Regions from separate parts of the Micromonospora sp. NPDC002296 genome, predicted to be linked through region 2. Evidence: riboswitches for the same ligand, from Rfam matches in the RefSeq annotation. Region 2 holds a riboswitch; the other holds the start of a gene.
The links. A riboswitch is a leader RNA that binds a small molecule or an ion and turns the genes downstream of it on or off. The one in region 2 is predicted to bind cyclic di-AMP.

Region 1 (7,194 bases), on a different contig from region 2:
GCGGTACGCCGACCAGGCCGGCCCGGCCGCGCCCACCACCAGCAGGAACGTCAGCGCCTGGACGACCACGGCCGCCGAGCGAAGGCTCCTCACCGCGGGCTGCCGGGTGGCGAGCATGGTGGCGCTCGGCCAGGCGGAGGCCGACATGGCCAGGGCAACGAGCAGTGACACGGCGATGACCGCGACCTCCACGCCGGCCAGCGCCCTGACGAAGACGCCGACGTACAGCCAGCCACGGGCCAGGCCCACACAGGCGGCGGCCGCGAGGGTGACAGCGCCCGCCGGAACGAGCAGCGCGGCCGCGAACCCGCCCAGGTCCTGTGCTTGAATGCGCAACGTGGGGCAGCCCGCGAGCACCCGGAGCGCGCGGCTGCGCGCCTTCATCGACAGCCAGAACAGCGCCAGCGCCGCGATGAGGGCGAACGCGGCCAGGACGGCCGCGGCGAAGCCGCCCTCCCGCATGGCGAACCAGAGACTGTCGGTCACGGACGCGTCGACGCGGGTCACCCGTACGCCCGCGCTGCTCAGCCGGCTCTCCAACTCGGCGAGCCGGGCCGCGTCCCCGGTGACCAGGTAGGAGCCGTCGGGCGACGAGTTGGCCAGCCGGTCCCTGCCGACGACCCTTCCCGCGTCGGCGCCGCTGAACCAGCGGAACGTCGCGGGCAGGCTCCCGTCGTTGAGGGTCACGAAGATCCGCTCGTCGCCGTCGTCGACCAGGCCCGGGGCGATCCTGACCAGTCCCAGGTTCCAGTCGGCATCCATCTGCGTCAGTGCCGAGAACGCGTCCCGGTCGCTGAACTGCGACTCGCCGAAGTCCAGGCCCAGCCTGCTCTGCGCGCTCAGGGCCTGGGGAAAGTCCCGGTCGTGCAGATCGGTGACGATCACCGCCACCAGCGCCAGCAGGGTGAACAACGCTCCTGCGACCGCCATTGTCACGCGCCTGTACAACGACCCTCCCGGGCGATCTCCGGACACCGTGGCGGAGGTGATGCCACCCGCCGTATCCAGACAATCAGGTGGAACGCGCCGGAACATCGGGCCGTGGGCGGCATCGGAGGTCGCCCGTCGGCCCTGGGTCCGTCAGACCGTGGTCCGATGCGGGTGCCCGGGAGGCCCGGGCCCGCGCTCCGCACGCCAACGCCACGGAGCCTGGGAACGGTAGGCTGCGCCGCATGACCGAGAGCCGGCATCGCTCCCGTCGATCATGGTTGCTGCTGTCGGCCGGTGCGCTGTTGGTCGTGATGACGGCCATCCTCGCGCTCGGGCTCACCTGGCCGTTCGTCACCGTCCTGCTGCTCGGCTTCGCGGCGGTCTCCGTCTGGGCGATCGCCCGGCTGCTGGTCGAGCGTGCCGAGCACGAGACGGTGATGGCGCGCCGCGACGTCACCGAGGCGGTGCTCGCGGAGCGCCTGCGCCTGGCCCGCGACCTGCACGACATCGTCTCCCACGGCCTGGGCATGATCACCGTGCGGGCTGCCGCCGCGGCGCACCTGCACGCCCGCAAGCCGGACGATGAAGCGCTGCTGGCCGCCATCGAGGACGTGGAGGACATCAGCCGGAAGGCGACGGTCGAGCTGCGCCGCATGCTGGACGCGCTGCGGGAGGCCGACGACCGGCCCGCCCGCCACCCCACGGAGACCCTGGCGTCCCTGCCGGAGATCATCGAGGGGGCCCGCCGGGCCGGCCTGCACGTGGAGTTGACCCAGGAAGAGCTCGGCGCGGTGTCCCCCGGCGCCCAGGTGGCGATCTGCCGGGTCGTCCGCGAAGGGCTGGCCAACAGCGCGCGTTACGCTGGCTCGACCACGGTCGACGTCCGTCTGGCGCGGACCCCGGCGGCAGTCAGCGTGACCATCGACGACGGCGGGCCGAACCGGGGCTGGGCCGTCCGGCCAGGCGCCGGGCACGGCCTCATCGGGCTGCGGGAACGGGTGAACAGCCTGGGTGGGACCCTGACGGCGGAGCCGCGCGCGAAGGAGCACGGGGATCGTGCGGGGTTCCGTCTCGAGGCCATCATTCCCGAGGGAGCGGTGTGAACGGATCCAACCGGCCCCTGCGGGTCGTTCTCGTCGACGACGAACCCCTGCTCCGGCGGAGCCTCGCGATGATCATCGACGCCGAGCCCGGTCTCGCTGTGGTCGGAGAGGCCGGCGACGGGATGGAGGCAATCGCCGTGGCCGAGGCCACCGCGCCCGACGTGGTGCTCATGGACGTCAGGATGCCACGGCTCGACGGCATCGAGGCGACCCGGGGCATCTGCCGGCTGCCGGGGCTCGGGCACACCCGAGTGCTGGTCCTGAGCATGTTCGACCTCGACGAGCACGTCTTCCACGCACTCCGCGCCGGAGCCAGTGGCTTCCTGCTGAAGGACAGCCGGCCCGCCGATCTGCTCGACGCCATCAGGCGTACGCACGACGGCGAATCGCTCTTCGCCCCGTCGATCCTGGCGCGCCTGGTCGAGCACTACGTCTGCAGGCAGCACACCGGCCCTGCCGGCCCCGCGCAATCCCTGCTCGGTCAGCTGACCGCCCGGGAGACCGAGGTGCTCGGCCTCATCGGGCAGGGTCTGTCCAACCACGAGATCGCCGGGCATCTCACCATCGCCGTCAAGACCGTCAAGTCCCACGTCTCACACCTGCTGAACAAACTCGGGGCCCGCGACCGGGTGCAACTCGTGATCGCCGCGTACAACGGTGGCCTTGTGAATCCCGTGCCCGCCCCCGTACGTGACCGGCGGCCGTAACACCGTGACCCGTCGGTGGTCTCACGCGAGGTCGTTTCTGCGGGCGGCGACGGCGCGTTCGACGGTGCTCCCGCGATACCTTGGCCGGCATGGAGCCGCTCGCGTTCGACTACGGGAACCTGCACCTGCGCGTGGACCGGGGGGTGTTCGAGCTGTTCAACCTGGACAGCTCCGAGCACACGTTCCGGGTTCCGTTGCGATGGCTCGGGGCGTTGGTGCACTACAAGAAGCCTGACAAGCCCGGCGAGTTGTTCTTCGGTGTCGTGCGCGACCCGAACGAACCGCTCTACGGCACCGACCGGCTCGCCTTCCGGTTCGCCAACTCGCCCGCGGTCCGGGTGCCGCCCGGCGACGAGCCGTTGTTCCGCGAGTACTTCGCCCGGGTGGCGGTGCTCGCCGACCGGCGGGTGGCCTGACGTGGAATCCCGGGTGGCCCGGCCCGCGGTGGTAGTGCCCGTCGGGGACGCGGAAGCGCCCGGCCGGAGGAACCGGCCGGGCGCTTCCGGTGCTGGATGCCCCGGGACCGGGGCGCCGGGTCGCACCGACCCGGCCGGGTGCGTCAGAAGCTGAGCCGCTGGCCCGGGAAGATCAGGTTCGGGTGCTCGCCCACGACCCGCTCGTTCTTCTCCCACAGCGCGCGCCAGCCGCCCCGCACGCCCTGCGCCGTGGCGATCTTGGAGAGGGTGTCGCCCGACCGGACCACGTAGGTCGTTCCGCCGCCGGACGGGGCGCTCGTCGTGGTGTCCCGCTTGCTGCGCGAGGCCGGCTTCTCGGTACGCGAGGACCGCTCCTTCGGGGTGGCCTTCGTCTCCGACCTCCGCTCCGACTTCGGGCTGCCCTTCGTCGAGCCGCCCTTCTTGCCGCAGGTCGGCCACGCCCCGATGCCCTGGCCGTCGAGCACCTTCTCGGCGATGCGGATCTGCTCGCTGCGGGTCGCCAGGTCGGCGCGGGCGGCGTACCTCTTGCCGCCGTAGCCGGCCCACGTGCCCTGCGAGAATTGCAGGCCGCCGTAGTAGCCGTTGCCGGTGTTGATGTGCCAGTTGCCGCCGGACTCGCACGAGGCGACGGCGTCCCAGTTGACCGCGGCCTGGGCCGGCGCGGCCGGGCCGGCCAGTGCGACGACCCCGGCGAGGGCGCCCGCGGCGAGAGTGCCGACGGCGGCGCGGCGGACGGTCACCCGACGGTGGCGGGCGGTGTATTCAGTTGCCATGTGTGACTCCTCCACGCCGGCGAGGTGAGCTGTCGGGTTCGGGCCGAGGAGCCCGGCCGCCACAGGCGGCTTCACCCCGAGGTGCGGTGCACCGAGGAACATGTGGGTCCCCCGCTCCTGCCTGACTGACAAGGGAACCGACGGTCGGCGGCAGGACTAGGCGTTACCGACCGTGGTCGCCGCGTTCGCGGACTCAACCGACGTTAGGCACCGTTCGTGACGAGTGCCCACCTCTTGTGAAGTTCTTCACCCGCTCGGGCTAAGAGGCCACACCGTCGACTTGCGAGCCTTCACCAGCCGTGCAGAGCGACCGCCGGGCCGAGTCCGATCAGGGTGAACCCCCATCACACAAGCTCGCCCCCTAACTTAGGGTGATGGTGGTCCGATTGCGCACATCGGAGTCCGGAAACGCTCGGTGATCGCCGCACAGCCCGGTGGGGCGGCCGGCGGCTGCCCCCCGAAGCATGGGGCCGTCGCCCCGGTCCACCCGCGCCCGCCGAGGGGACGCGCAACGGCGCGCGCCGGGCGTCCACGGTCGACGGTGTCGACCGGGAGCCCGGCGCGCGGTGCGTCTCGGCGGCTACAGGGTGCGGGCCAGCCGGTCGGCGAGGATGCGGGTGAACCGGGACGGGTCGGCCAGCTCGCCGCCCTCGGCCAGCAGCGCCATCCCGTACAGCAGCTCGGCCGTGTCGCCGAGCGCGTCGGCCCCGGCCTCCTGCTCGTGGGCCTTGCGCAGCCCCTCGACCAGCGGGTGCCCCGGGTTCAGCTCCAGGATCCGCTTGACCTGCGGCACCTCGTGCCCCATCGCCCGGTACATCTTCTCCAGCGTCGGGGTGATGTCCTGGGCGTCGCCGACCACGCAGGCCGGGGAGGTGGTCAGCCGGGTGGAGAGCCGGACCTCCTTGACGCTGTCGGAGAGCCGGCCCGTCATCCAGGTCAGCAGGTCGGCGTACTCCTGGCGCTGCTGCTCGCGGGCCGACTCGGCCTCCTTCTTCTCCTCCTCGGTGTCCAGGTCGACCTGGCCCTTGGCGATGGAGCGCAGCGGCTTGCCGTCGAACTGCCCGACCCGCTCGACCCACACCTCGTCGACCGGGTCGGTGAGGACCAGCACCTCGTAGCCCTTGGCCCGGAACGCCTCCATGTGCGGCGAGTTCTCGATCATCGGGCGGGACTCGCCGGTCATGTAGTAGATGTCGCCCTGACCGTCCTTCATCCGCTCGACGTAGTCGCGCAGGCCGGTCAGCTCCGCCGGGTCGTGGGTGGAGGCGACGGAGACGATGTCGAGGATCGCCTCGGTGTTGTCCGGGTCGTCGAGCAGGCCCTCCTTCAGCGCCGGGCCGAACTCCGCCCAGAAGGTGCGGTACTTCTCGGCCTCGTTGGCCTTCAGCTCCTTGACGGTGGCGAGGATCTTCTTCACCAGCCGGCGGCGGACCGCCTGGATCTGGCGGTCCTGCTGCAGGATCTCCCGGGAGATGTTCAGCGACAGGTCGTGCGCGTCGACGACGCCCTTGACGAAGCGCAGGTAGTTGGGCATCAGCGCGTCGCAGTCGTCCATGATGAACACGCGCTTGACGTAGAGCTGCACGCCGCGCCGGGCCTGCGGGGCGAACAGGTCGACCGGGGCGTGCGAGGGCAGGAAGAGCAGCGCCTCGTACTCGAAGGTGCCCTCGCCCTTCATGTGGATCGTCTCAAGCGGGTCGGCCCAGTCGTGGCTGACGTGCTTGTAGAACTCCTTGTACTCGGCCTCGTCGACCTCGCTGCGCGGCCGGGCCCAGAGCGCCTTCATCGAGTTGACGGTCTGCACCTCGCGGGTGACCGCGTCGTCCTCGCCCGGGCGCTCCACGGTCATCCGGATCGGCCAGGCGATGAAGTCGGAGTACCGCTTGACGATCTCGCGGATCTTCCAGTCGACGGTGTAGTCGTGCAGGTTGTCGTCGCTGTCCTCGGGCTTGAGGTGGACGGTGACGGCGGTGCCCTGCGGCGCGTCGTCGATGGTCTCCACGACGTACGTGCCCTCGCCGGTGGACTCCCAGCGGGTGCCCTCGGTCTCGCCGGCGCGGCGGGTGACCAGGGTGACCCTGTCGGCCACCATGAAGGTCGCGTAGAACCCGACCCCGAACTGGCCGATCAGGTCGGCGGACCCGGCCGAGTCCTTCGACTCGCGCAGCTTGGCGAGCAGTTCGGCGGTGCCGGACTTGGCGATGGTGCCGATCAGGCCGACGACGTCGTCGCGGGACATGCCGATGCCGTTGTCCCGGACCGTCAGGGTGCGCGCGTCGCGGTCGGCCTCGATCTCGATGTGCAGGTCGGAGGCGTCGGCCGCGAGTTCCTTGTCGACCAGGGACTCCAGGCGCAGCTTGTCCAGCGCGTCGGAGGCGTTGGAGATGAGTTCGCGCAGGAAGACGTCCTTGTTCGAGTAGATCGAATGGACCATCAGCTGGAGCAGCTGGCGCGCCTCCGCCTGGAATTCCAGCGTCTCGATCCGGTTGCTCACACCGACCCCTTTCAGTTGGATCCGACCTTCGCGCACAGGATACGAGTCGTCGCTACCGGTCGCGTCACCCGCCCGGCCCGGACGCACCTCGATGCAAACCGGCGGCGAGCGGGTCGGTCCGGCCCTTGTTCGAGGTCAATCGGCCTGCTGTGGGTCGTCGCGGTCGGGTCCGGTCGGCGGGGTTGTTGCTGTGCTTCGCTGCTGTATTTCCTCGGCCACCTTCTGGACGTCGCGGGCGGCGGTCGCCACCGGGCAGTGCGGGATCCGGCATGTCGGGCAACGGCCGTCGGGTCCGGGCCGATGTTGGCGGAGGACGGTACGGGCTGTGAGGATCAGTCGGTTACGGATCTGGGCCAGGGACAGGTGCGGTCCGGTCATCGTTCAGCCCAGTACGAGGGTGACGGCGAGTCGGGTGATGGTGGTCGGGGTACGGGGGTCACGGGCAAGCGGGCGCTGATCCGTAGCTCTACGTACCTGGCCCTCGGTGTCCGGCCCTGTTGCTGCCACCATTGCTGTCGACAGCAACAGGGCCCCGGTTCCGCCCCCAGCGGACTCCCTGCCCCCTCCACCCGACCAGCACCGCCACGTGAGCTGCTGTTCTTTTGGCCCTTGGCCTGGGAACACGGTCCGTCATCGTCAGCGCTTGTCCGCTGGCGTCCGCACCGATCGGCACTCAGTCAGTCACCGGCGGGCGTCGTCCAATGACGCCGGGTGGGTCGGGCCGGGTCGCCTGGGACGACCTGGGCGGAT
Region 2 (7,194 bases):
GGTGGCGGAAGTGGCCGCTCGGGTTGACCGTGTACTCGTTGCGCCGGCCCACCCGGGTACGCCGGAGATAGCCGCCGGCCTCCAGGTCCGCCACGATCGCCTGGGCGGCCCGCTCCGTGACGCCCACCTCGTCCGCGACGTCGCGCAGCCGGGCGGTCGGGTTCCGGGCGATGGCGAGCAGCACGTGCGCGTGGTTGGTGAGGAACGTCCAGTTCCGGGTGCTCCCGCTCGCGCCAGCCGTCGTCGTCATGTCCGACATGCTATGGCGAGGCCGCCCCGCGTACTCCCCTGGGCGGCCGGCTGCCCCTGCGGTCCCGGCCGGATCGGGGCGTGGGGGTGGCCTTCGCGTGCCGCTGCCGCATCGGGGCCGGGGGCAAGAACTTCCCAACGTATGAAATGCGTATCACGTAACGCTTGACGTGCCTTTAGCTGCGTGTGACGGTGGAGGAACTGGTCGTGCGGCCGAAGGGCAAGGTGGTGGGGCATGAATCATTCGAGCATGTCGATGACCGAGGCGGGGTTGGGACGGGCCGACCCGTCGCCGGCCGCTCGCCCGGGCGATCTCGGCCCGCTCGCTCCCGGCCAGGCCCTCGCGGAGTTGCATGCCGGAAACCACCGGTTCGTCACCGGGATGCCGCGCCACCCGAACCAGGACGCCGGCCACCGGGCGGCCGTCGCCGACGGCCAGCACCCGTTCGCGGTGATCGTCGGCTGCTCCGACTCCCGGCTGGCCGCCGAGATCATCTTCGACCGAGGGCTGGGCGACCTCTTCGTGGTCCGCACCGCCGGGCACACCGTCGGCCCCGAGGTGCTGGGCAGCGTGGAGTACGCGGTGACCGTGCTGGGCACCCCGCTGGTGGTGGTGCTCGGCCACGACTCCTGCGGCGCCGTGCAGGCGGCCCGGGCGGCGGCCAGCACCGGAACCCCGCCCGTCGGCCACCTGCGGGCCGTGGTGGACGCCGTGGTGCCCAGCCTTCGGCGGGCCGCCGAGCGCGGGGTCGAGGACATCAACGGGATCGTCGACATCCACATCGCGCAGACCGTCGAGGCGATGCTCGCCGAATCGCCCGTGCTGGCCGCCGAGGTCACCGCCGGGCGGTGCGCGGTGGTCGGGATGTCGTACCGGCTCAGCGCGGGCGGAGTGCGGACGGTGGCCGCGGTGCCCGCCGGCTTCGCCCCGGCCGTCCCGCCGGCCCCGGCCGTCACCCCGGCCCCGGCCGTCACCCCGGCCCCGGCTGCCCAGGACGCGCCCACCCCGCCCCCGGGAGCCGCCCTGCTCCAGGGGGCCGCCCCGGCGGCCCCGGCCGCCGCCTGAGACGCTCGTAGAGCCACGGCACGGCGAGGGCCGCCCCGCAGGTGTGCGGGACGGCCCTCGATCGCGTGGCGGCGTCGTCAGAGCAGCGACATGTGCACGTGGTCGGTGTGGTCGGAGGGCCCGCTGTAGGACTTCCAGCCGGTCGCCGGGAACCAGATCTGCCGGTTCCAGATGACGTAGTAGATGCCGAGCCGGTCGGCGTTGCGGATGAGGAACGCGGCGAGGTTGTTGCCGTACATCCGGGTGTCGTTGTTGTGCCAGGGGGAGAACCCGCTTTTCTGCAGCGACCAGTCGCAGGCCCGACCCTTGGGGTGCTCCCACGGCCCGCCCGGGCGGTAGCAGCCGACGAACCGGTGGAAACCGGCCCTCTTGGTCTCCTTGTACGCGTGCAGCGTGCGCGACGTGATGCAGCCGGAGGTGGTCGGGTCGTTCTCGCTGCACGACTCGGGGCGCCAGTCGCCGTCCGAGCTCCGGCCCGGCGCGATCTTCGCGACCGGGGACGTGGCGTTGACCAGCCCGCCGGTGAAACCCTTGCCGCCGACCAGTGCGAGGGACTTCTCGGCGTCGTGCTTCTTCTTCGCCATGATCGCGGTCTGCTTCAGCTGCTCGCGGATCTCGGCGTCGAGCGCGAGCTTGGCCTGTTCCGCGTCCTTCTTGGCCTCGTTGACCTCGCCCAGCTTCCGAGCGTTGATCATATTGAGCTGGTCGAGGGCGGTGGCGCGCTCGACGAACGAGTCCGGGGCACCGCTCTCCAGCAGCACCGCCATCGGGCCGATCCGCCCGGTCCGGTACGACTGGGCGGCCATCTCGCTGATCTGCGGGGCGAGCGCTTCCAGCTCCTGTTCGGCCCGCTTCACCTCCATGGCGAGCTGGAGCTGGCGCTTCTTGGACTTGTCGAGTTTCGCCTTGGCCTGGGTGAAGTCCCGATTGGCGGCCTCGATGACGTCGGTGATCAGCTTGGGCTCGTCGTCCTCCTCGTGCCCCGAGGGTTTGGGGGTGGAGGGCGCGGCCAGCGCCGGGGTGGCCGGCCCGGCGAGGATCGCCAGCGCGGCGAACACGGCCGCCACGGGTGCCAGCCAGCGGCGCAGGGGTGCCGTCACAGTTTTCCCTTCCATCGACCGCCGACCGGGTTAGCTGACGGGTTCGGGGCGGAAGTGGCCCTTACCGCTGTCGCGGATTCACCCCAGGTACCTGGATCCCCGGCTCGCCTCGCGGCGATTGGGCGGCGGCACCGCAGGCGCCGCTGCGCGCCTTCGGCGGTGACCGGCAGCGAGGTTACCCGACAGTCCTCGTGGGGATCTACGTCCGGATGCCGACTAAAAGCGTTATTTTGTAATTGCTTTCGGTAGTCAGTGACGTGATTCTCACGCGTGAGACCAATCTCGATCACGCTGCGGAGTGTCACCATGCGCTGTCCGTGCTCCCTTCTCGGCCGGCCCACCGGGCCGGGGAATCGGCGGGGCGGGCGGCCCGCCGGAAAATTGGTCGTCGGGCCGCCCGCCGCTGAGCGCCTCCAACGCGAGGTCCCGCTCCGCCGGGTGCCGGGCCGCGACGGGGGTACGCGAGGCCGGCGCGTCCCCGTCCCCGCCCGCCCGGCCCGTGGACGCGATGTGTGCCCGGCCGCCCGGTAGAGCTGCAACCGGGACAGCCCCGGGTTCGCGTGTGCCAGCTCGGTCACCGTGGCCGCCTGGGTGACCGTGACGTCGTCGAGCACCCCGAGCGAGCCGATGATGATGCCGGCCAGCGGCAGGCCGTGCAGGTCCACGTCGCCCCGGAACATCGACAGGGTGGTGGCGTCCTCGCTGCCGTGGCCGGTGAGGTCCGACCCGTCGGGTCGGACTCGGCGGGGGAAGGTTCCTCGCGGTGCCCGCGCCGTCACGCACGGCGAACACGGGGCGGGACGCTGCGGCGGGCCGGCACCGGCCGCCGAGTCGGTGCCGCCCGGCGGGGTACGCGGGGCGGGCGGTGCGGAATCCGGGCGACCATCGCCCGAAATGGTAGCCATCCCCACCTGAGAACGCAGATCGCCCGTCCGATTCGGCCCGCCGGACGTGCCCCGACTGGCCTCCGGGTCGGTCGGCCCGCCCCGGGTGCGGGGTCCGGTCGCCGACACCGGCCGGGACCCGGTAGGCGGCGGTGCGGCCGCTCGTGGCGTGTTCGGCCCGGGCTCCCGGCCGGACAGGCTAGCGTGGACCGGGTGCGGACGGCGACGGTGTTGACCACCGGGCGATGGGCCCGGCTCGCGCTGCTGATCTGCACCCTGGTCGGGCTGGCCGCGATGCACACTCTCGGCCACGGCGCGCACGGCGGCGGGGGCCACGGCGGTCACGACCGGGCCGGGTCTCCCGACGCGCACCCGGCCGCCTCCTATCGCGCGGCCACGACGAGCGGCGCTTCCGCCGTGACCGCCACGACCGGCGCGGCCTTTCCCGTGGCCATCGGCGCGGCCTTCCACGCGGCCGACGCTGCCCTGCGCGCGGCCGGCGCTGCCGCCCATGCGGCCGAACCGACCGGCACCGCCCTTCCGGTGGTCGATGTCGGGGCAGACGCCGCGCTCCGCGTCGGCGTGACGCTGGCAGGTGCGATGCGGGTGTTGCCCGAGGGCTGTCCGGTGGCGGGGTGCTCGTCCACGCGGCTGCTGCCCGCCGGCGATCCCGGTGCCGGCCCGCCCGGCTGGAGCATCTGCCTGGCGGTGCTCGGCGCGCTCGCGGTGGCGCTGTTCGTGGCCGTGCTCCTGCTCAGCGGGGCGCGGTCGGTCGGCCCGTCCGCCCGTCGGCCCGCCGGGTCGCCCGCCGGTCCGCGTGCCCCACCGCCCCGGCCGATCGGACTGTGGTTGGCCGAGATCTCGGTGTCGCGTACGTAGGACGCCCCGACGCGGGCGCCCGGCCCCTGCTGCCGGCGGCCCGTGTCCCCGTCCTGCCCACGTACGCACTCGACATCGAAGGATCCAGACCGTGACCACTCGTACGATCGCGCGCCGCGCCGCCCTGGCCGGCGGGGCGCTCATCGCAGCCCTGGCCCTGACCGCCTGCGGCTCCGCCGACCACACCTCCTCCGGCCACGAGACGCCGCCCGCCTCGACCAGCGGCGCACCGGCGAGCGGGGCGGCCACGTTCGGCGACGCCGACGTGATGTTCGCCCAGATGATGATCCCGCACCACCGGCAGGCGGTGGAGATGGCCGAGCTGGCCGGCTCCCGGGCCGCCGACGCCGAGGTCAAGCGCCTCGCCGTTCAGATCAAGGGAGCCCAGGGGCCGGAGATCGCGACCATGACCGGCTGGCTCACCGGGTGGGGTCGCCCCGTCCCGTCGTCGGACGGGCCCGGGCACGGGATGCCGGGGATGGACCACGGCATGCCCGGGATGATGTCCGACGCGGACATGACCAGGCTGGCGGGCGCGACCGGCTCGGAGTTCGACCGGCAGTTCCTGACCATGATGATCGCCCACCATGAGGGTGCGATCACCATGGCGAAGGAGGAGCTGGCGAAGGGCACGCACGCCGAGGCCAAGGCGATGGCCCAGGGGATCGTCACCGCCCAGCAGGGCGAGATCGACGCCATGAACAAGATCCTCGCCAGGCTCTGACGCCGGGGGCCTTGTGATGGGGGCGGGTCTCTCCGGCCCGCCCCCGGTCCCGGGCGGCGAGCCGGAGGCCGGTCCTGGCCACGGGACTGGGTTGGGCCCGGCGGTGGAAGACGGGATCGGGCGGCGGCGGGCGCGGTCAGCCGCGCTTCATGAGGCGGCCGACGGCGGCCATCATCTCGGTGGCCATCTCGTCGGCCCGGCCCTCGGCCGCGCCCTCGTGCATGCAGTGCCGGGCGTGCCCGTCGAGCAGGCCGAGGGCGACCTTTTCGAGGGCGGCCTGGATCGCGGAGATCTGGGTGAGCACGTCGATGCAGTAGCGGTCCTCGTCGACCATCTTCTCGATGCCGCGGACCTGGCCCTCCACGCGGCGGAGCCGCGCGAGCAACTGGTCCTTGCTGGCGGTGTACCCCCGGGTCGGGGCGGGCGTCGGTGCGGTCATGGCATCGAGGATAACCTACCCCCAGGGGGTATGCTACGGTTCTTTCCGGCAGCGATACCCCCCATGGGTATCGGGATGGCCGGAGATGGCTGTGGTCCGCCTCACGATTACCCCCCGGGGGTATGGTGGGCCAGGAGAGGGGAATCGCGATGATCACCACGACATACCAGGTGCAGGGGATGACCTGCGGGCACTGCGCCACCTCGGTCAGCACCGAGATCGGCGCGATCGAGGGCGTCAGCGACGTCCAGGTGGAACTGGCCGCCGGCCGGGTCACCGTCACCAGCGAGGGCCCGCTGGACACCGACACCGTGCGCGCCGCCGTCGACGAGGCCGGTTACGACCTCGTCGGCGCGTGACGCCGACCGCACAGAACCGAGGTACCCCATGAACACGGCGACGAAGCTGAGCGGTTTCGCCCTCGGCCTCGCGGCGGTGTTCGGCGCGGCGTACGGGGTCGGCCAAGTGGCCGGCCCCGTCGCCCCGGCCGCCGAGACCCGCCACGACGCCGGTGACCCGACCCACGGCAGCGCCGCGCAGCCCTCCGGCGGCGGCGCGCACTCCTCCACCGACGACGACGCGGCCCACCTGCCCGGCGGGTTGCTCGTCTCCGACCGGGGCTGGACCCTCGCCCCGGTGGCCGCGCCGGCCGGCGAGTTCGCCTTCCGGATCACCGGCCCCGACGGTGCCCCCGTCACCCGTTACGACGTCGCACACGACAAGCGGATGCACCTGATCGTCGCGCGGCGGGACCTCTCCGGCTTCCGGCACGTCCACCCGGAGCTGGCTCCGGACGGCACCTGGCGCGTCGCTTCCCCGCTCGGCGGCCCGGGGGTATGGCGCGCCTTCGCGGACTTCACCCCCACCGGCGGCCCGGCGCTGACCCTCGGCGTCGACGTCACCGTGCCCGGCCCGGTCGACACCCGGCCGCTGCCCGAGCCGGCGACCAGCGCCACGGCCGACGGCTACACCGTCACCCTGGCCGGATCGCCGCAGCCGGGCCGCGCCACCGAGCTGACCCTGACCGTGAGCCGGGACGGCACGCCGGTCACCGACCTGCAGCCCTACCTCGGCGCGTACGGGCACCTGGTGGCGCTGCGCCAGGGGGACCTGGCATACCTGCACGTACATCCCGAGGGCGCACCCGGAGACGGGCGGACCCCGGCCGGGCCGGCGGTCACGTTCTCCGCGGAGTTCCCCTCGGCGGGCGCGTACCGGCTCTACCTCGACTTCCGGCACGGCGAGGCGGTGCACACGGCCGAGTTCACGGTCGTCGTGGGCGTCCCCGCCGCGCCCGGCGGCCCGGCGACGAGCGCGCCGGCCGCCACCATCAGCCCGACCGCCACCGCCCCGACCGCCACCGGCACCCCGAGTGCCGGTGCCGGGCACGGGGTCCCCGGGCACGGGCATGACTGACAGGAGGGCTGAGATGACCTCGCCCACGCGGCCGTTGCAGGTCGTAGAGAACCGGATCGAACTGGCGATCGGCGGGATGACCTGCGCGTCCTGCGCCGCCCGGATCGAGAAGAAGCTCAACCGGATGGACGGCGTGACCGCCACGGTCAACTACGCCACGGAGAAGGCCAGCGTCTCGTACGCCGACGACGTCAGCCCGGACGACCTGATCGCCACGGTGCAGAAGACCGGCTACACCGCCGTCGTGCCGCCCCCGCCCGCCCCGGCCGGCGCGGAGCCCGCCACCGAGCCGGTCGACGAGCTACGCGGGCTGCGTACCCGGCTGTGGGTGTCGGTCGTGCTGGCCGTGCCGGTGATCGTGCTCGCCATGGTCCCGGCCTGGCAGTTCGACTACTGGCAGTGGCTGTCGCTGACCCTGGCCGCCCCGGTCGTGGTCT

Region 1: another riboswitch for cyclic di-AMP. It lies ahead of ABT023_RS27950 (transglycosylase family protein); the one in region 2 lies ahead of ABT023_RS10975 (coiled-coil domain-containing protein).

What each region holds. Positions count from the first base shown of each region.
Region 1 is NZ_JBEOWQ010000078.1:5,319-12,512, forward strand. It holds gene ABT023_RS27930 (bacteriocin-associated integral membrane family protein) at 1-936, opposite strand, end outside; gene ABT023_RS27935 (sensor histidine kinase) at 1,173-2,033, shown strand; gene ABT023_RS27940 (response regulator) at 2,051-2,740, shown strand; gene ABT023_RS27945 (hypothetical protein) at 2,830-3,156, shown strand; gene ABT023_RS27950 (transglycosylase family protein) at 3,300-3,950, opposite strand; cyclic di-AMP (ydaO/yuaA leader) riboswitch at 3,950-4,103, opposite strand; gene htpG (molecular chaperone HtpG) at 4,531-6,444, opposite strand.
Region 2 is NZ_JBEOWQ010000010.1:11,395-18,588, reverse strand. It holds gene ABT023_RS10985 (helix-turn-helix transcriptional regulator) at 1-259, opposite strand, end outside; partial or broken gene ABT023_RS10980 (carbonic anhydrase) at 506-1,204, shown strand; gene ABT023_RS10975 (coiled-coil domain-containing protein) at 1,393-2,415, opposite strand; cyclic di-AMP (ydaO/yuaA leader) riboswitch at 2,419-2,550, opposite strand; partial or broken gene ABT023_RS10970 (YibE/F family protein) at 2,919-3,134, opposite strand; gene ABT023_RS10965 (hypothetical protein) at 3,513-4,178, shown strand; gene ABT023_RS10960 (DUF305 domain-containing protein) at 4,270-4,902, shown strand; gene ABT023_RS10955 (metal-sensitive transcriptional regulator) at 5,039-5,341, opposite strand; gene ABT023_RS10950 (heavy-metal-associated domain-containing protein) at 5,491-5,700, shown strand; gene ABT023_RS10945 (DUF8832 domain-containing protein) at 5,729-6,757, shown strand; gene ABT023_RS10940 (heavy metal translocating P-type ATPase) at 6,771-7,194, shown strand, end outside.